DNA from 2 places in the Kitasatospora sp. NPDC003701 genome. Region 2 is predicted to be linked to the other one. Evidence: predicted binding sites of a transcription regulator. Region 2 holds the regulator's gene; the other holds the start of a gene.
What was found. Region 2 encodes HspR, which represses chaperone genes until heat shock. Its sites were predicted from a motif close to TTGAGNNNNNNNNNCTCAA; they were not measured.
Positions count from the first base shown of each region.

Region 1: a site for HspR is predicted at 2,478-2,496, ahead of lon (endopeptidase La). Genes of this name have one in related genera too.

Region 1 is NZ_JBSFNM010000008.1:66-9,861, forward strand. Features, by position in the region: partial or broken gene ACWDRR_RS09925 (hypothetical protein) at 1-34, opposite strand, end outside; gene lon (endopeptidase La) at 62-2,455, opposite strand; gene ACWDRR_RS09935 (rhomboid-like protein) at 2,614-3,399, opposite strand; gene ACWDRR_RS09940 (response regulator transcription factor) at 3,949-4,686, shown strand; gene ACWDRR_RS09945 (sensor histidine kinase) at 4,780-5,910, shown strand; gene ACWDRR_RS09950 (multifunctional oxoglutarate decarboxylase/oxoglutarate dehydrogenase thiamine pyrophosphate-binding subunit/dihydrolipoyllysine-residue succinyltransferase subunit) at 6,259-9,796, shown strand, end outside.
Region 2 is NZ_JBSFNM010000016.1:167,460-177,255, forward strand. Features, by position in the region: gene dnaK (molecular chaperone DnaK) at 1-112, shown strand, start outside; gene grpE (nucleotide exchange factor GrpE) at 109-729, shown strand; gene ACWDRR_RS17940 (hypothetical protein) at 895-1,053, shown strand; gene dnaJ (molecular chaperone DnaJ) at 1,050-2,204, shown strand; gene ACWDRR_RS17950 (heat shock protein transcriptional repressor HspR) at 2,212-2,718, shown strand; gene ACWDRR_RS17955 (hypothetical protein) at 2,932-3,921, shown strand; gene ACWDRR_RS17960 (hypothetical protein) at 3,995-4,165, opposite strand; gene ACWDRR_RS17965 (hypothetical protein) at 4,510-5,136, shown strand; gene ACWDRR_RS17970 (LuxR C-terminal-related transcriptional regulator) at 5,144-6,121, opposite strand; gene ACWDRR_RS17975 (LuxR C-terminal-related transcriptional regulator) at 6,114-7,103, opposite strand; gene ACWDRR_RS17980 (TDT family transporter) at 7,797-8,897, opposite strand; gene ACWDRR_RS17985 (LysR family transcriptional regulator) at 8,968-9,796, shown strand, end outside.

The sequences.
Region 1 (9,796 bases), on a different contig from region 2:
CGCCGGCCGTGAACGCGATGGCGTCGACTCCACCGGGCCGCCGCCCGCTCCCGCACCGCCCTCAGGCGGCGACCAGCACCTCGGCCGGCTCCAGGGCCAGCTTCAGCACCTCCCGCACGTCCGCGACCGGGTGGACGGTGAGCCGCTCCAGCACCTCGGCCGGGACGTCGTCCAGGTCGGCCTCGTTGCGCTTGGGGATGATCACCGTGCTGACCCCGGCCCGGTCGGCGGCAAGCAGCTTCTGCTTCACCCCGCCGATCGGCAGCACCCGCCCGGTCAGCGACACCTCGCCCGTCATCGCCACGTCGGTCCGCACCCGGCGGCCGGAGAGCAGCGAGGCCAGCGCGGTGGTCATGGTGATGCCGGCGCTCGGCCCGTCCTTGGGGACGGCCCCGGCGGGGACGTGCAGGTGCACGCCCCGGTCGCGCAGCGAGGTGACCGGCAGCTCCAGCTCGGCGCCGCGCGAGCGCAGGTAGGAGAGCGCGATGTGCGCGGACTCCTTCATCACGTCGCCCAGCTGCCCGGTGAGGGTGAGCCCGGTGCCGCCCGTCTCGGCGTCCGCCAGCGAGGCCTCGATGAACAGGACGTCGCCGCCGGCGCCCGTCACCGCCAGACCGGTCGCCACGCCGGGGACGGCGGTGCGCCGCTCGGCCGGCTCCTGGGCCGCCTCGGGGACGTGGTGCGGCCGGCCGATCAGCGCGCGGAGGTCCCCCGCGCCGATCGCGGCGGGCAGCTCGCGCTCGCCCAGCTCGGACTGCGCGGCGACCTTGCGCAGCACCCGGGCGATCGAGCGTTCGAGGTTGCGGACGCCGGCCTCGCGGGTGTACTCGCCGGCCAGCCTGCGCAGCGCCTCCTCCTCGACCGCGACCTCCTCGCCCGTCAGCCCGGCCCTCTCCAGCTGGCGCGGGAGCAGGTGGTCCCGGGCGATGACGACCTTCTCGTCCTCGGTGTAGCCGTCCAGCCGGACCAGCTCCATCCGGTCGAGCAGCGGCTCGGGGATGGCCTCCAGCACGTTGGCGGTGGCGAGGAAGACCACGTCCGAGAGGTCCAGCTCGACCTCCAGGTAGTGGTCCCGGAAGGTGTGGTTCTGCGCCGGGTCCAGCACCTCCAGCAGGGCGGCCGCCGGGTCGCCCCGGTAGTCCGAGCCGACCTTGTCGATCTCGTCGAGCAGGACGACCGGGTTCATCGAGCCGGCCTCCTTGATCGCGCGGACCAGACGGCCGGGCAGCGCGCCGACGTAGGTGCGGCGGTGGCCGCGGATCTCCGCCTCGTCCCGGACGCCGCCGAGCGCCACCCGGACGAACGTGCGGCCCATGGCGCGGGCCACCGACTCGCCCAGCGAGGTCTTGCCGACCCCGGGCGGCCCGACCAGCGCCAGCACCGCGCCGCCCCGCCGGCCAGCGACCTGCCCGAGCCCCTGGTCGGCCCGGCGCTTGCGGACGGCGAGGTACTCGACGATGCGGTCCTTGACGTCCGCGAGACCGGCGTGGTCCGCGTCCAGCACGGCGCGGGCGCCCGCGATGTCGTAGGCGTCCTCGGTGCGCTCGTTCCAGGGCAGCTCCAGGACGGTGTCCAGCCAGGTGCGGATCCAGGAGCCCTCGGGCGACTGGTCGGACGCCCGCTCCAGCTTGTCGACCTCCTTGAGGGCGGCCTCGCGGACCTTCTCGGGCAGGTCGGCGGCCTCGACCCGGGCGCGGTAGTCGCCCTCCTCGTCGGCCGGGTCGCCGTTGAGCTCGGCCAGCTCCTTGCGGACGGCCTCCAGCTGGCGGCGGAGCAGGAACTCCTTCTGCTGCTTGGCCACGCCCTCCTCGACGTCCTTGCGGATGGTGTCGTTGACCTCCTCCTCGGCGAGGTGGTCGCGCAGCAGCGTCAGGGCGTACTCCAGGCGGGCCACCTGGTCGGCCTCCAGCAGCACCTTGAGCTTCTGCTCGGCGGTGGCGAAGGAGGCGTAGCCGATGTTGTCGGCCAGCTCGCCGACGCCCTCGATCTGGGCCACCCGGTCGACGATCTGCCAGGCGCCGCGCTTGCGCAGCCACTGGGTGGAGAGCGCCTTGTACTCCTTGACCAGCTCGGCGGCGCGGCCGGCCACCGGGGTGTCGAGCGAGGACTCCCGGAACGGTGTGGTCTCCACCCAGAGCGCGGCGCCGGGCCCGGTGGTGCCGACGCCGATCCGGACCCGGCGCACGGCACGGACCAGTGCGGCCGGCTCCCCGTCGGCCAGCCGGCCGACCTGCTCGACGGTGGCGAGGGTGCCGACCGCCGCGTACGAGCCGTCCACCCGTGGAACCAGCAGCACCTGGGGCTTCGCGGAACCGGTGGCCGCGGCCCGCGCGGCCTCGACCGCGGCCCGCACCTCGGTGTCCTTCAGGTCCAACGGGACGACCATGCCCGGGAGCACGACCTCGTCGTCGAGCGGCAGCACGGGCAGGGTGAGCGGTGTGGACGTCGATGCCATGATCTCTCCCCAGTCAGCGAAGTTGAGTTGACCTGACTAAGGTTTTGCGGCGACCGAATGTTCCCCCCGACGTGTTCGCCATGAGCGAACAGGGAAGGCCTCGGGCGGGCCTGTCAAAAACGCCCCGGAACCCCGTGCGACCGGACAGGCCCTAGGCGCTAGGCGCGATCCAGCACCGCGGCCGCGCCGGAGGCCTGCGCCGCACCCGGCGCGCCCGCCGGGCCCGGCTCCGGGCGGCGCCACCGGCGGCCGGACCCGCGCCGCAGCCAGCGCCAGAGCGCCACCCCGGTCAGCAGCGCCACCGGGTGGCCGACCCCGGTCACCAGGTCCCGGTCCTCGGAGATCTGGTCGGCGAGCAGCACGGCGGCGAGGCCGAGCGCCAGCAGCCGCCCGCGCGGCGACAGCAGCCCGGCCAGTGCGCCGAGACTGACCAGCACGCCGTAGCTGACACCGATGTCCAGGGAGTCCAGCGCCCCGGACTCCAGCCGGCCGGTCGCCACCGCGGTGATCACCACCGACTGGGAGAGCACCGTCGCCGTGATGTGGCCGATCGCGAAGACCGCCGCCGCCCGCGCGGCGCCCACCCGGCGCTCCAGCGGCGCGACGGTGAAGGCGAAGGCCCAGAGGTACGGCATCCAGATCGTCCCGGCCACCCAGAAGCCGCTGAACAGCAGCGCGCGCAGCGGGTGGTGCACCAGATTGTGCCCGTCCGAGCTGGAAGCCTCCTGGAGGCGGAGCACCAGCCCCGGGTCGGCCAGCTCGGCGAAGGTGGTGGTGGCCACGACCACGGCGAGGTAGCCGAGCGCGAAGGGGTTGCGCCGGGGCGTCGGCACCCGGGCCAGCACCCACTCGGCCACCGCGACCCGCAGGCCGTACCGCAGCATCCCGTACGGCGGCCCCGGGCGCGGCCCGCTCTGCGCAGCGCTCCCTCGCAGCTCCGCCATGCCGCCTCCGCTCCAGACCCGCCGCCTCCGGCCCCCCGTCCGCTGCTCAACGTACCGGCGCACGCCGGAAATCCCACCGCTACGACTTGTCGTGACCACGGTACGTCCGGCTCCTGGGAGCCAGCTGGGAATACCCCGTGAACATCGAGTGGCGCGAAGATCCGGAATTGGTACAGACCAACACTCCGTCTACGCACGAGTAGCGGCTCTGACCGGCGGCTTGGTGTCAACTGGAGTGCATACGTACCGTTACGGAGTGAAAAATCGCCGGGTAAGGTACTGGCCCGTGCCCACTTCCGAGTGGGTCCGACGGGCGGCCCGAGGGCCGGCCCACGGGCCGGAAACGTCCGGTCCACCTGCCGGGAAGCACTCGTTGTCCGTACGCTGCGAAGTGTGCGGAAGCGGTGGGCAGTCCACACCTGTCCTCCGACTCCGCACGCGCTACGGGACGGCGGACCCGGCACAGTCCACGACGGAACAAGACTACGAGCGGAGCCTCGCCATCCCCACAGGTGGCCGGCCCGCAGCCCTGGGGGCGGTGGCGTGACCGTGACAGAAATTCAGCAGGACAACCAGAACAGCGGCGGCACGGTGAGCAGCCAGCGCAGAGTGCTGGTGGTGGAGGACGAGCCCACGATCGCGGAGTCGATCGCGGCCCGGCTGGGCGCGGAGGGCTTCAAGGTCGCCGTGGCCCACGACGGCCCGGGCGCGGTCGACGGCTTCCACACCTGGCAGCCCGACCTGGTCGTGCTCGACATCATGCTGCCCGGCTTCGACGGCCTGGAGGTGTGCCGCCGGATCCAGGCCCAACGCCCGGTACCGGTCCTGATGCTGACCGCGCGCGACGACGAGACGGACCTCCTGGTCGGCCTCGGCGTCGGTGCCGACGACTACATGACCAAGCCGTTCTCCATGCGGGAGCTGGCGGCCCGGGTCAACGTCCTGCTGCGCCGCGTCGAGCGCGCCCAGCAGGCGGCCCGCACGCCGGCGCTGGGCTCGCTGCGCTTCGGCGAGTTGGAGATCGACCACGTGCAGCGCCGGGTCCGGCTGGCCTCGGGCGACGTCCACCTGACGCCGACCGAGTTCGACCTGCTCGCCTGCCTGGCCGCACAGCCGCGCGCGGTCCTCACCCGCGAGCAACTGCTGGCCGAGGTCTGGGACTGGACGGACGCGTCCGGCACCCGCACCGTGGACAGCCACGTCAAGGCGCTGCGCCGGAAGATCGGCGCCAGCTGGATCCGTACCGTCCACGGGGTCGGCTACGCGCTGGAAGCTCCGCTCTCATAGCGGCGCCTCGGGCGACGGGCCTCCGGGGGGCCCGTGTCCCGAACCGCCGTGCCCACGCGGGGAATCACAGCACGCGGGGATCACAGGGGACCAATGACCTTTCCACAGCAACGCAACGGGGACACCGACGGCGCCCGCCGGCCCACACTGGCCGCCCGCGCCGCCCACCGGGTCTGGGCCGACATCCGGCCGCTCGACCCGGTCCGCTCGATCAAGGGCAAACTCGCCCTCCTGGTGATCGTCTCGGTCTTCCTCGCCACCGGCATGGTCGTGGTGGCGATCCGCTCCGAGACGCAGATCCGGATCATCATGGTCTTCTCCATGATCGCCTCACTGCTCTTCATGCAGTTCCTCGCGCACGGGCTGACCGCGCCGCTGCGCGACATGACCGCCGCCGCCCGCGCGATGGCCTCGGGCGACTACAGCCGCCGGGTCGAGGTGAGCTCCCGCGACGAGATCGGCGAGCTGGCGGCCACCTTCAACCAGATGGCGGCCGACCTGGAGGCCGCCGACCGGCACCGCCGCGAGCTGGTCGCCAACGTCTCCCACGAACTGCGCACGCCCATCGCCGCGCTGCGCGCCGTGCTGGAGAACGTGGTCGACGGCGTGGTCCAGCCGAATCCGGCGACCCTGGGCGCCGCACTGGTGCAGACCGAGCGGCTCGGCCGGCTGGTCACCCACCTGCTCGACCTGTCCAAGATCGACGACGGGGTGGTCGACCTGGACGCCCGCCCCTTCGAGGTGCGCGAGTTCCTGGACGGCGTGCTGCGCGGGGTCACCGTGGACGGCGCGACGGCCGGCGGGGCCTTCTCCCGGCGCGGCGACGTCCGGCTGGCCCTGGAGGTCAGCCCGGCCGGCCTGACCGGTGTGGCGGACCCGGAGCGGCTCCACCAGGTGGTCGCCAACCTGGTCGACAACGCCTGCAAGCACTCCCCGCCCGGCGGCACCGTGACGGTCCGGGCCCGGCCCGGCGGCGAGCCCGGCGCACTGCTGCTGGAGGTCGAGGACGAGGGGCCGGGCATCCCGGCGGCCGACCGCACCCGGGTCTTCGAGCGGTTCAGCCGCAGTGGCACCGCCACCGCGCAGGGGCCCGGCTCCGACGGCGGCACCGGCCTGGGGCTGGCCATCGCCCGCTGGGCGGTGGACCTGCACGGCGGGCGGATCGAGGTCGCCGAGGCCGCGCCCGGCTGCCGGATCGAGGTCCGCCTGCCCGGCCCGCGGTAGCGCCCGCCCGGGGCGCCGGGTGCGGGTCCGGTGACCGGACCCGCACCCGGTCCGCGGCGAACGGACTTCGCCCGCATGTCACAGAAGCGACACAGACGTGGACGGACGATCCAGGAGACCCCGGACACTGATTTGTCCGGTTTCATCCCCATATGGTGGCTGATCGGAAGTGATCGCTTCCCCTCCGAGGCGGCTTTCTAACGCACATTTTCAGCCAACCTGCAGGTCAGGACTGTGATCTGGGCGACGCCTGAGCCCTGGGGACTGCGCGATCACTGGTCAGGGGCGTAGCCTTAATCCCCGCTGTCCAAACATCCCAAAAGGAAGCGGAAGAGGGCGGTTGCCGCCGTGTCGCCACAGTCCCAAGAAACCCCCAACAGCTCGGCAAGCTCCACTGGCTTCGGCCCCAATGAGTGGCTCGTCGACGAGATCTACCAGCAGTACCTCCAGGACCCGAACTCGGTCGACCGAGCCTGGTGGGACTTTTTCGCCGACTACAAGCCCGGTACCGAGGTGACCCCAGTGACCCAGGCCGCGACCCAGGTCGGCCCCACGCCGACCCCCGTTGCCGCCCCCGCGCCCGCCGCTGCTGCTCCGGCCGCACCCGCCCCCGCCGCACCGGCCGCGCCCGCGCCGGCCCCTGCGGCCGCGGCACCCGCGCCCCTCGCCGCAGCTCCTGCCGCGCCCCCGGCCCCGAAGGCCGCCGCTCCGGCGCCGGCCGCGCCCGCCGAGACCGGCCCCGAGCTGGTCCAGCTCCGCGGCCCGTCGAAGGCCGTGGCGACCAACATGGACGCCTCGCTGGAGGTGCCGACGGCGACCTCCGTGCGCGCCGTGCCGGCCAAGCTGTTGATCGACAACCGCATCGTCATCAACAACCACCTGCAGCGCGCCCGCGGTGGCAAGGTCTCCTTCACCCACCTGATCGGCTACGCCCTGGTCCAGGCCATCAAGGCCTCGCCGGGCATGAACCACAGCTACCAGGTGAAGGACGGCAAGTCGTACCTGGTCAAGCCCGAGCACGTGAACCTGGGCCTGGCCATCGACCTGGTGAAGCCGAACGGCGACCGCCAGCTCGTGGTCGCGGCGATCAAGAAGGCCGAGACCCTCGACTTCTTCGGCTTCTGGCAGGCCTACGAGGACATCGTCCGCCGGGCCCGCGCCAACAAGCTGACCATGGACGACTTCACCGGCGTCACGGTCTCGCTGACCAACCCCGGCGGCATCGGCACCGTGCACTCCGTGCCGCGCCTGATGCAGAACCAGGGCACCATCGTCGGCGTCGGCGCCATGGAGTACCCGGCCGAGTTCCAGGGCTCCGCCCCGGAGACCCTGTCCCGCCTCGGTGTCTCCAAGATCATGACGCTGACCTCGACCTACGACCACCGCGTCATCCAGGGCGCGGCGTCCGGCGAGTTCCTGCGCGAGATCCACCGGCTGCTGCTGGGCGAGAACGGCTTCTACGACGAGATCTTCGAGTCGCTGCGGATCCCGTACGAGCCGGTCCGCTGGGCCACCGACGTGGCCACCACGCACGACGACGAGGTCAACAAGACCGCCCGCGTCATCGAGCTGATCCACTCCTACCGGGTCCGCGGCCACCTCATGGCCGACACCGACCCGCTGGAGTACAAGCAGCGCAAGCACCCCGACCTGGACGTCACCACGCACGGCCTCACCCTGTGGGACCTGGAGCGCGAGTTCGCGGTCGGCGGCTTCGGCGGCCAGCGGATGATGAAGCTGCGCGACATCCTCGGCCTGCTGCGCAACACCTACTGCCGCACGGTCGGCATCGAGTACATGCACATCCAGGACCCGACGCAGCGCAAGTGGCTGCAGGACCGCCTGGAGAAGCCGTACACCAAGCCGGAGCGCGAGGAGCAGCTGCGCATCCTGCGCCGGCTGAACTCGGCCGAGGCCTTCGAGACCTTCCTGCAGACCAAGTACGTCGGGCAGAAGCGTTTCTCGCTGGAGGGCGGCGAGTCGCTCATCCCGCTGCTGGACGCGACCATCGACTCGGCGGCCGAGCACCGCCTGGACGAGGCCGTCATCGGCATGGCCCACCGCGGCCGCCTGAACGTGCTGGCCAACATCGTCGGCAAGCCGTACGGCAAGATCTTCGGCGAGTTCGAGGGCAACCTCGACCCGAAGTCGATGCACGGCTCCGGCGACGTGAAGTACCACCTCGGCTCCGAGGGCACCTTCACCGGCCTGGACGGCGAGACCATCAAGGTCTCGCTCGCCGCGAACCCCTCCCACCTGGAGGCCGTGGACCCGGTCGTCGAGGGCATCGCCCGCGCCAAGCAGGACATCCTGGACCAGGGCGGCACCACCTTCCCGGTGCTGCCGATCCAGATCCACGGCGACGCGGCCTTCGCCGGCCAGGGCGTCGTCGCGGAGACCCTGAACATGTCGCAGCTGCGCGGCTACCGCACCGGCGGCACCGTGCACGTCGTGGTGAACAACCAGGTCGGCTTCACCGCCGCGCCCGCGAGCAGCCGCTCGTCGATGTACTGCACCGACGTGGCCCGCATGATCGAGGCGCCGATCTTCCACGTGAACGGCGACGACCCGGAGGCCGTGGTCCGCGTCGCGCGGCTCGCCTTCGAGTTCCGCCAGGCGTTCCACAAGGACGTCGTGATCGACCTCATCTGCTACCGCCGCCGCGGTCACAACGAGGCCGACAACCCGTCGTTCACCCAGCCGCTGATGTACGACCTGATCGACAAGAAGCGCTCGGTGCGCAAGCTGTACACCGAGGGCCTGATCGGTCGCGGCGACATCACCATGGAAGAGGCGGAGCAGGCGCTCCAGGACTTCCAGGGCCAGCTGGAGAAGGTCTTCGCCGAGGTCCGCGACGCCGCCCAGACGCCGGCCCCGGCCGCCAACGGCAAGCCGCAGGCGGACTTCCCGGTCAACATCCAGACCGGCATCTCCGAGGAGATGGTCAAGCGGATCGCCGCCTCGCAGGTCAACCTGCCGGACTGGCTGACCGTCCACCCGCGTCTGCTGCCGCAGCTGCAGCGCCGCGCCTCCTCAGTCGAGGACAACACCATCGACTGGGCGATGGGCGAGACCCTCGCCATCGGCTCGCTGCTGATGGAGGGCCACCCGGTCCGGCTGGCCGGCCAGGACAGCCGCCGCGGCACCTTCGGCCAGCGCCACGCGGTGCTGATCGACCGGGTCTCCGGCGAGGACTACACCCCGCTGCTGTACCTGACCGAGGACCAGGCCCGCTACACCGTGTACGACAGCCTGCTGTCCGAGTACGCGGCCATGGGCTTCGAGTACGGCTACTCGCTGACCCGCCCGAACTCGCTGGTCATGTGGGAGGCGCAGTTCGGCGACTTCGTCAACGGCGCGCAGACCGTGGTGGACGAGTACATCGCCTCCGCCGAGCAGAAGTGGGGCCAGCACTCCGGCGTCACCCTGCTGCTGCCGCACGGCTACGAGGGCCAGGGCCCGGACCACTCGTCCGCCCGCCCGGAGCGCTTCCTCCAGCTGTGCGCGCAGAACAACATGACGGTCGCCATGCCGACCCTGCCGTCGAACTACTTCCACCTGCTGCGCTGGCAGGCGCACAACCCGCACCACAAGCCGCTCGTCGTCTTCACCCCGAAGTCGATGCTGCGCCTGAAGGCCGCGGCGAGTGCCACCGAGGAGTTCCTGTCCGGCTCGTTCCGCCCGGTCATCGGTGACACCACCGTCGACCCGGCGAACGTCCGCAAGGTCGTCATCACGGCGGGCAAGTTCTACTACGACGTCGAGGCGGCCCGCACCGAGCGCGGGGTCACCGACACCGCGATCGTCCGGGTCGAGCGGCTCTACCCGCTGCCGGTGGCCGAGCTCCAGGAGGAGCTGGCCCGCTACGGCGACAACGTCCAGTTCG
Region 2 (9,796 bases):
CGCCGACGCCGCCGGTGCCGCCCCGGCCGGTGACGCCGCCGGCGCCAAGGACGACGACGTCGTCGACGCCGAGATCGTGGACGACGAGAAGCCCAAGGGCGGTGCGGCATGACGGAGAAGCCGCAGGGTGCTGAGCCCGGCGACGACTCCGCCGCCGAGGAGGCCGTGATCGAGGCCGCCGAGGAGGCCGCCGCGGCCGGTGACAGCACCGGTGGCGCGGGTGACGCGGCCGCCGCCAAGCGCGAGCTTGCCGAGCGGACCGCCGACCTGCAGCGCCTCCAGGCCGAGTACCAGAACTACCGCAAGCGGGTCGAGCGGGACCGTCTGACGGTCCGCGAGATCGCGGTCTCCAACATCCTGGAGTCCCTGATCCCGGTGCTGGACGACATCGGCCGGGCCCGCGAGCACGGCGAGGTGACGGGCGGCTTCAAGTCCGTCGCCGAGTCGCTGGAGACGGTCGTGGCCAAGCTGGGCCTCCAGCAGTTCGGCAAGGAGGGCGAGCCCTTCGACCCGACCATGCACGAGGCGCTGATGCACAGCTACTCCTCGGACGTCACCGAGGACACCTGCGTCCAGATCCTCCAGCCCGGCTACCGGATCGGCGAGCGGATCATCCGCCCGGCGATGGTGGCGGTCGCGGAGCCCCAGCCGGGCACCCAGACCACCTCCGGGCCGGACGCCGACAAGGCTCCGGACGCCGACAAGGCCGACGGTGGCTCGGAGAGCTGAAAACCTGTGCGCTGCGGAGTCGTACGCCGGCCAGTACGGCGGCCGGCTCCGCAGCGCCGTATCCGTTGACCCGGCTCCCCGTGACGGGGTGACCGGTGGATCCGGGCCCGGCGGGCGCACCCGCCCCGGATCCCTACCTGTTGACTCCGGGAGGTGGCGGCAGCCATGAGCGAGCGCAGCGAGCGAATCGACCGGGGGAGCGCGTTCCGCGCAGCGGCTGCCGAGCGAAGCGAGGTGGGCGTCATGAGCGAGCGCAGCGAGCTCGTCATCGAGGGGAGCGCGTTCCGCGCAGCGGCTGCCGAGCGAAGCGAGGTGGGCGCATGAGCGGCAAGGACTACGTGGAGAAGGACTACTACAAGGTCCTCGGCGTGCCCAAGGACGCCTCCGCCACCGAGATCAAGAAGACGTACCGCAAGCTGGCGCGCGAGTTCCACCCCGATGCGAACAAGGGCGACACCAAGGCCGAGGACCGCTTCAAGGACATCTCCGAGGCCTATGACGTCCTGTCGGACGACAAGCGCCGCAAGGAGTACGACGAGGCGCGCACGCTCTTCGCCAACGGCGGCTTCCGCTCCGGCGGGCCCGGCGGCGGCAACTACAGCTTCGACTTCGGCGACCTCTTCAGCGGCAGCCAGGGCGGCGCCGGTGGCGGCGGCGGGATCGGCGACGTCTTCGGCGGCCTGTTCAACCGGGGCGGCCGGCAGGCCCAGCCCCGGCGCGGCGCCGACGTCGAGACCGAGGTGACGCTCTCCTTCGAGGAGGCGGTGGACGGCGCGACCGTGCCGCTGCGGATGACCAGCCAGGCCGCCTGCCGTACCTGCAGCGGCACCGGCGCCAAGGCCGGCACCACCCCGCGGGTCTGCCCGACCTGCGTCGGCGCCGGCACGGTCAGCCGCGGCCAGGGCGCCTTCGCCCTCTCCGAGCCGTGCCGGGACTGCCGCGGCCGCGGCATGATCGTCGACGATCCGTGCCCCGACTGCCACGGCAGCGGCCGGGCCAGCTCGGCGCGCACCATGCAGGTCCGGATCCCGGCCGGCGTCCAGGACGCCCAGCGCATCCGGCTCAAGGGCAAGGGCGCCCAGGGCGAGCGCGGCGGGCAGTCCGGCGACCTCTACGTCACCGTGCACGTCGACGCGCACCCCGTCTTCGGGCGCAAGGCCGACAACCTGACCGTGACCGTGCCGGTGACCTTCCCCGAAGCGGCTCTGGGCGGCACCATCGAGGTACCGACGCTCAACGGCCCCTCGGTGAAGCTGAAGCTGCCCCCGGGCAGCGCCAACGGCCTCACCCTGCGGGCCCGCGGCAAGGGCGCCACCCGCAAGGACGGCACCCGGGGCGACCTCCTGGTCACCGTGGAGGTCGTGGTGCCCCAGCACGTCACCGGCGACGCGCTGACGGCCCTGGAGCAGTACCGCGAGGCCACCGCCTCCGACGACCCGCGAGCCGCCCTCTTCAAGGCGGCGAAGGGAGCGTGACGACCAGATGACCCCCGACAGCGGCCCGATCGGCCCCGGCATCGGCGAAGGCCTGCCCGGCGGCGCCCCGCGCGCCCGCCGCACGGCACCGCCGCCGCACTACGTCCTCACCGAGGACACCCCGGTCTACGTGATCTCGGTCGCCGCCGAGCTCTCCGGGCTGCACCCGCAGACCCTGCGCCAGTACGACCGCCTCGGGCTGGTCTGTCCCGACCGCACCGCCGGCCGCGGCCGGCGCTACTCCAGCCGCGACATCCAGCAGCTGCGCGAGGTCCAGCGGCTGTCCCAGGACGAGGGCATCAACCTGGCCGGCATCAAGCGGATCATCGAACTGGAGAACCAGGTCACCGCGCTCCAGTCCCGGATCGCCGAGCTGGTCGACTCGCTCGAGGGCGCCGCCTCCGCGCTCCAGCAGCGCGAGGCCGCCGTGCACGCCTCCTACCGGCGGGATCTCGTCCCGTACCAGCCGCCGAGCCAGTCCAGCGCACTGGTCGTCTGGCGTCCCAAGCGGTAACCCGGCCACCACGGCACCCGCCGCCGGCTCCCTCCTGATCGGGGGGTGCCGGCGGCTCGCTTGTCTGTGAGAGAGTGCTGGACCGGAGCGTGCCCCTGGCAGGCGGTGCTGTCGGTGGCAGTCCTCCTGGCCGCGATCGCAACCTAGGATGCCTGGTACAACCGACTTTAAGAACGTTGACTACTTGTCCGGGTCGACGACAGGGAGCCGAAGATGAGTGGGCGAGAGCAGCCCGGTTCCGCAGGTGGCGGATCGCGAATACTGTCTGCGGATGCCCGAACGCTCTATCTCAGGACCGTCCACGGCAATGGCCGGCTGGCGATCGGCGCCGGCCCCGGTGAGAGCGCCGCGCTCCGCGAGCTCATGGACCTCGGTCTCCTCATTCCCGACAGCGACGAACCCGGCTCGCTCATCGCCGTCGACCCGGCCCAGCTCTCCTTCAGCCTGAGCTCCGCCTGGCAGCGCCAGGCGCTCGATCTCCTGGCCCGGGCGGTCGCCCTGCCGACCGATCTCAGCGAATTGGCCGACGCCTTTCACAGCCCCGACCAGTCGGGCGGCCCCATCGAATACGTCCAGGGCAAGGCGCTCATCAATCAACGCCTTCAGCAGTGCATGGCCACCGGTATGACCGAGGGGCTCGCCATGCAGCCGGGCGGCCCGCGCCCGCCCGAGCTGCTCGCCGCGGGAATGGAACGGGACCTCAAGAGCCTGCAGCAGGGCGCTTCGATGCGCACGATCTACAACGCGAGCACCCGATACCACCAGCCCACCCGGGAATACGTCTCACGGCTGGCGAAGGAGGGTTATCAGTTTCGCACCCTGGACGAGCCCTATGCCCGCCTCATCATTGTCGACCGGCGCCTCGCGGTAATTCCGGTGGGCGATGACGACCTGGCCGCTTTCATCCACGATCCGGCGGTCATCAAATATCTCGTGGAAGAGGTATTCGAGCGGAACTGGGGCCGGGCGCTGGAGTTCGACGGCGACACCACCGTCCCGCAGCAGGTGGTCTCCCGGCTGCGCCAGACGATCATCGAACTGCTTCTTTCCGGTACGAACCATCGGGTCATCGCCCGCAGACTCGGCATCAGCGAGCGCACGCTGGCGCGACATATAGCCGAGATGCGGGAGGACTACAACGTCGACTCCCTGTTCCAACTGGGCTACATGCTCGGCCGGGCCGCGCAGCACAGACCCGAGTGAGCGGCCCCGAGGACGGCGGGCGCCCGCGCCTGGAGCCTTTCGGCACTCGAACGTCGACTATGACAGGGAGCGGTCAGCCCCAGTTCATGTCATTCGCAACGAGGTAAACCGCGGCCTGGGTGCGGGAATCATCGGCACCTGCGTCCGCCTGCGACTGCGCACTGCTTGACATGACGCAGACACCGACCAACGCCCCAGCTGCGATGGCAATCGGAAGCACGACCTTGCGCACAAGCTTGGACATACGGGACACCAGCCCACTCCTTTCCGAAAGTTGCTCAAGCTGAACTAATAGCACTGGAGTCCACATGATGCCGCACACCGAGTTGTGGTGTCACCTCCCCGTTGTCCCCCGGCGGCGTCATCTCCCTGCCAGGCAGCCAGATGACAGGGCAGAAACCTGGACGCGACCGTGACCACTGATAGACGATCAGTTCGCCCCCGATGGTCCAGCACCAGGTCAAAAACCTGTTGCTGTACGGTCAATTCTTCATCACCACAGGGCACTGGATCCACCTGAAGCAGCAACTACTCTCAACGCCTGCCGGCACCGTCCCCCAATCCGGTCGGCCTTCCCCCGGAGTCGACATGACCGAGCCCTACCTGCGTCACCACGACAGCCAGGCCCCCGAGGGCCGGCGTGCACGCGTGTTCCTGGCCGCGCCGCTCATGCGGCTGACCGGACCGGCGGACAGCGTGGTGACCCTGGCCAGCCGGACGCGGCTGACGACACTTCGCACCACGCTCCTGCGCAGCGGCGCCGCCGTGTACAGCGCCCACCACAGTGACGCCTGGACCGTCGCCGGCCGGGCCCCCGAGCCCCGGGTGCCGTCGGACTTCCGGGCGCTGCAGTCCGCCGACCTGGTCTTCGCCTACGTCGGCGCGCCGCTCTCCGCCGGCGTGAGCCTGGAGCTGGGCTGGGCGTCGGCCCTGCGCAAGCCGATCGTCCTGCTGGTGGACGAGGCGATCACGCACAACCCGCTGATCGCCACCATCGAGCAGGTCGCCCCGGTGCTGCCGCTGGTCTTCGACGACACCTGGTCGCAGGAGGCCCTCCACCACACCGTGGAGACCGCCCTCGACTGGGCCGGCATGGCGCTGTCGCTGCGCGAGGGCTTCTGGACCGCCCCCGGCGACCAGTTCAGCGTTCCCCGGCAGCAGCCCCCGGTGGTCGGCCCGACCGGCTACTGGCCGACCGGCGCGGCGACCGGCTGACCTCGGCTCAGGCACCGGACTCCCCCGTCCGGGCTCCCCGCATCTGCCAGCCGAGCTGGAAGAGCGTCTCGGCGTCGTACAGCTCCCGCAGCCGGGAGATGTGACCGGCCACCGTCCGCTCGCTCAGACCCAGCCGGCTCGCGATCGCCCGCTGCGTCAGTCCCTGCGACAGCAGCCGGCCGATCTGGTCGTGCACCGCCGGCTCGGCCGCCCCCGCGGCCAGCGCCGACCAGTTCACCCCCTCCGCCTGCCGCCACTGCTGCTCGAACACGTCCACCAGGAAGGCGACCATCGCGGAGTCCTCCACCAGGGCCGCGCTGCTGTTGTCCGGGGCCGCCGGGATGACCGCCACCCTGCGGTCGAAGATCAGCACGCGTTTGAACGGCGCGGCCAGGGTGCGGATCGGGCTGCCGAGGCGGGCCGAGGTCGCCGCGTACGCGACGGTCGGGGCGTCGAGGCGGGCGCTCGCCTCGTAGATGGTGCGCATGGTGCCGCCGCGTTCGAGGTAGCGGCGGGTGTGCTCCAGGGTGTCCTTCATGTGGGCGGGCGGCCGGGCCCCGCCGGGCTGGGCCGCCCAGGCCTCGCGGCGGTGCTCGTCGGCGAGCTGCGAGATCAGGTGGCGGATGTGCTCCATTCCGGTGATCCGCCGGACGCCGCCGGTGGGGTCGTACCGGCCGGGCGCCGCGTCGTAGGCCTGGGTCAGGTCGTCGAGCAGCTCCGGCACGAGCGCCGCCCGGGCCAGCAGGCGGGCGCCCTCCTCCCGCAGGCCGGCGCCGATCCGCTCGCCGACCGCACGCGGGTTGACCGCGCTGTACACCCCGTCCGCGTGGCGCAGCGTCAGCAGCCCGACGGCGGTCAGCTGGCGGACCGCCGGGGCGTCCTCCACGCGCACGTCGGCGATCCGCAGCCGCCCGCCGTCGCGCAGGACGGTCCGGTACAGCTCGCGGGCGTCGGCGTCGGGCAGCGGCACGTGGGTCTCAGTCATCCTGCCCGCCCCGCATCAGCCAGCCGAGCTGGAAGAGGGTCTGCGCGCCGTAGCGCTCGCGCAGCCGGGAGATGTGGGCGGCGACGGTGCGCTCGCTCAGGCCCAGCCGGGTGGCGACGGCGCGCTGGGTGAGGCCCTTGGCGAGCAGCCGGCCGACCCGGTCCGGGGCGTCCCGGGCGGCGCCCCGCGCGGGGGTGCCGGTCCAGTCGGCGGCGTCGGCGCGGGCCCAGTCGCGTTCGAAGGCGCCGACCAGGAAGGCGATCGCGGCCGGGTCGGAGATGAAGGCGGCGGTGCTGTTGTCCTCGTTGGCGGAGATCACCGCGACCGAGCGGTCGAAGACGAACAGGCGCTGGAACGGCTCGTCCAGGATCCGGATCTGCGAGCCGTGCCGGGTGACCTCCTCCGCGTAGGCGAGCGCGGCCGGGTCGGAGACCGCGACCGGCTGGTAGAGGGTGCGCAGCGAGCAGCCGCGCTGCAGCAGCCGGACGTCCTGGAGGAGCGCGATCTTCAGCGCGTCGGCCGGGCGGTGGCCGGGCTGGGCGGTGAGGACCTCCGTCCGGCAGTCGGCGACCAGCTGGGAGATCCGCTGGCGGATGTGGACGTGGCCCTCGATGTGGACGGCGCCGCCGGAGCGCCCGGGCGGGCGGGGCATCGCGTCGTAGGCACGGGTGAGGGTGTCCAGGACCCCGGGGAGGTTCTCGGCGCGGACCAGCAGCCGGGTGGCCTCGCTGCGCAGTTCGGCGCCGAGCCGGTCGCTGACCGAGCGTGGGCTGACGGCGGTGTAGCAGGCGTCCATCGGGTTGGGCATCAGCAGGCCGATGTCGACCAGTCGGCGCAGCGCGGCCCAGTCGGCCTCCGGGACGTCGGCCGCGGGCAGGCGGCCGCCGCCGGCGACGACGGCCAGGTAGAGCCGCCGGGCCGCCTCGTCGGGCTCGCCGCCCGGCGCGCCGGTGCCCGGGGCGGGCGTCGGATCCGCCGTCACCTCGAACACTCCCTGCCGGATGGGTCTCGGACCTGCCTGTGTCGCGTGCGCCCCCGCGCGTGTCGATCGTGGTCCCACGTACCGTGCGCCGCACGCGATCACGGTACTGCGAACCGGCGGACCCCCAGGTCCCGGGTGCCGTCGCACACCGGGCTTCCCGGGGGCCGCCGGTAGCACGCCAATCCCAGGGTGCTTCCGGCGAGGCGGAGCAGCAACGCCTCGCCGGATCCGGTCCCGGGGACCATCACCACACATGGCTCCCGGCCGGCGCTCTTCCCCCCGATATGCAGGTACGGACGTACCTTTCGCATCCAGTATTGAAGAGCAAGTCACCACCATCGGGCTGCGGTTGCCCGGACGGCCTTGGCGTGTCTCCACCATCACAGCGTGACGGCCGGTGAACAAGTGCCGCCCGAGTGCATGTTTTCGCAATTGCAGGAACCTGCACCGAGGGTCGGGAGGGGCGTGCCGGCGGATCCGGTCGGCCGGCGGGAAAGGCGTGGTCAGCGCGGTGGCGGACCGGGGGGCGACCGTCCGTTCAGTCGGCCCCGGAGGGCAGCGCTCCGGATCCGCAGTGCACCTGCGTAGATCCTCCCCGATCTCCGCACAATTTCTGCACGGATCTCCCGGGCGAATGTCCACTACCTAGCGTGATCGGCGACGCCCCCACCGTGACGGCCGCCGGCCCGCGCCTCACCGGGCCAGCAGCCGCCCGCCGGCCAGCCCGGCGGCGGTGCCGCCGGCCGCGAGGGCCCAGGCGGCGGCCAGCAGGACGAAGAGCCCGGCCGCGAGGCCGGTGAACCCGGCGAAGCCGGTGTGCCGGGCGAGCGCGGAGGCACCGGTGACACAGGTGCCGATCGGGAAGGTGTACGCCCACCAGGTCATCGCGAAGGGCATCCCGGCCCGGCGGGCGCGCAGATTGGCGGCGACGGCGATGACCAGCCAGAGCATCGCGACCCCGAGCACCGCCACCCCGTAGAGCTCGGCGAGGGCGAGCGCGACCGGCGCGATCTGCGGCGCCACCGGGCGCGCGGCGTCCGCGAGTTGGTGGACGGCCGTGGTGGACTGGCCGAGCGGGCCGAGCACCAGGAAGAGCGACGGGGTGAGCGCCAGGGCGGGCAGCTTGCTGTGCACGAGCCCGGTGAGCACCACCGGCAGCAGCGCCAGGATGGCCAGCAGCCCGACCCCGAACAGCGCGCAGCAGCCGTACAGCAGGCTCTGCTGCGCGGTGCCGGCCGGCAGGTGCGGGACGAGCGCGGGGCCGGTGGCGGAGGCGACCAGCGGCGCGACCACCGGCAGCAGCCAGGTCGGGTTGGCCTCCAGCGGGGTGACGGCGTGCCGGGTGATCATCAGGTAGGGGATGCCGGCCGCGACCGCCAGCGCGTACAGCGTGCCGACGCTCCACAGCACCGCGTCCAGCACGACGGCGGGGCCGGTGCCGATCACCCGCGAGCCGAGGGTGAGCGTGCCGAGGCCGACCGCGAGCATGGCGATCGGCGGGCAGCCGTAGAAGACCGCGGTGCCCGGGTGGTCCAGCAGGTGGGCGCGGGCGGCCTCGCGGTACCGGGTGAGGTGGACCAGCCGGGCGGCGACGAGCACCAGCAGCGCGACCGCCCCGAGCGCCCACATCAGCTCGCCGAACCCGATCAGCCCCGGCAGCCGGACGGGCAGCGCGGCCGCGCCGTTGCCGACGATCGCGGTGCCCATCACCACCGCGTACCAGTTGGGGCCGAGCTGGGCGAGGTCGAAGCGGACGGGGCGGGTGAGCGGTCGGACGCCGGTGAGGATGGCCATGACACCACCGTGCCGTCCGCCGCCGGCCGCCGGTAGCGCCCCGCGCTCTATGAGCACATAGCCTGAGACTATGGCTCTCTCTCCGCACGTCCCCGAGCTCGGCGCGCTGGAACTGCTGCTCGCGGTGGCACGACTGGGCAGCGTCGGACGGGCCGCGGCCGAGCTGGGCGTGAGCCAGCCGACCGCCAGCGCCCGGATCAAGGGCATGGAGCGGCAGATCGGCGTACCGCTGCTGGAACGCTCCCCGCGCGGCTCCCGGCCGACCAAGGCCGGGCTGCTCGTGGTCGAGTGGGCCCGGCACGTGGTGGAGGCGGCGCAGGCGCTGGACGCCGGGATCGACGCGCTGCGCGAGCGGCGGGACGCCCGGCTGGTGGTGGTCGCCAGCCTGACCGTCGCCGAGTACCTGATGCCGGGCTGGCTGCTGGCGCTGCACGACACCAGCCCGGGCACGGCCGTGACGCTGCGGACGGCCAACTCCTCGGACGTCGCCGGGCACGTCCTGGCCGGCGAGGCCGACCTCGGCTTCGTCGAGGGGCCGTCCACCCCGCCGGGACTGGCCGGCGCGGTGGTGGCCGCCGACCGGCTGGTGGTCGTGGTGGCGCCCGGCCACGCCTGGGCGCGCCGCCGCGCCCCGGTGACCGGCCCCGAGCTGGCCGCCACCCCGCTGGTGCTGCGCGAGCCCGGGTCGGGCACCCGGGAGGTCCTGGAGATGGCGCTGGAACCGTACGGCGGTGCGGCGAAGCCGCGGCTGGAGCTGGCCTCGTCGACCGCGCTGAAGGCGGCCGCGATGACCGGGGCCGGGCCGGTCTGCCTGAGCGAGCTGGCGGTGACGGAGGAGCTGGCGACCCGGCGGCTGGTGGCCGTGCCGCTGGCCGAGGGGCTGGACCTGCGGCGTCCGC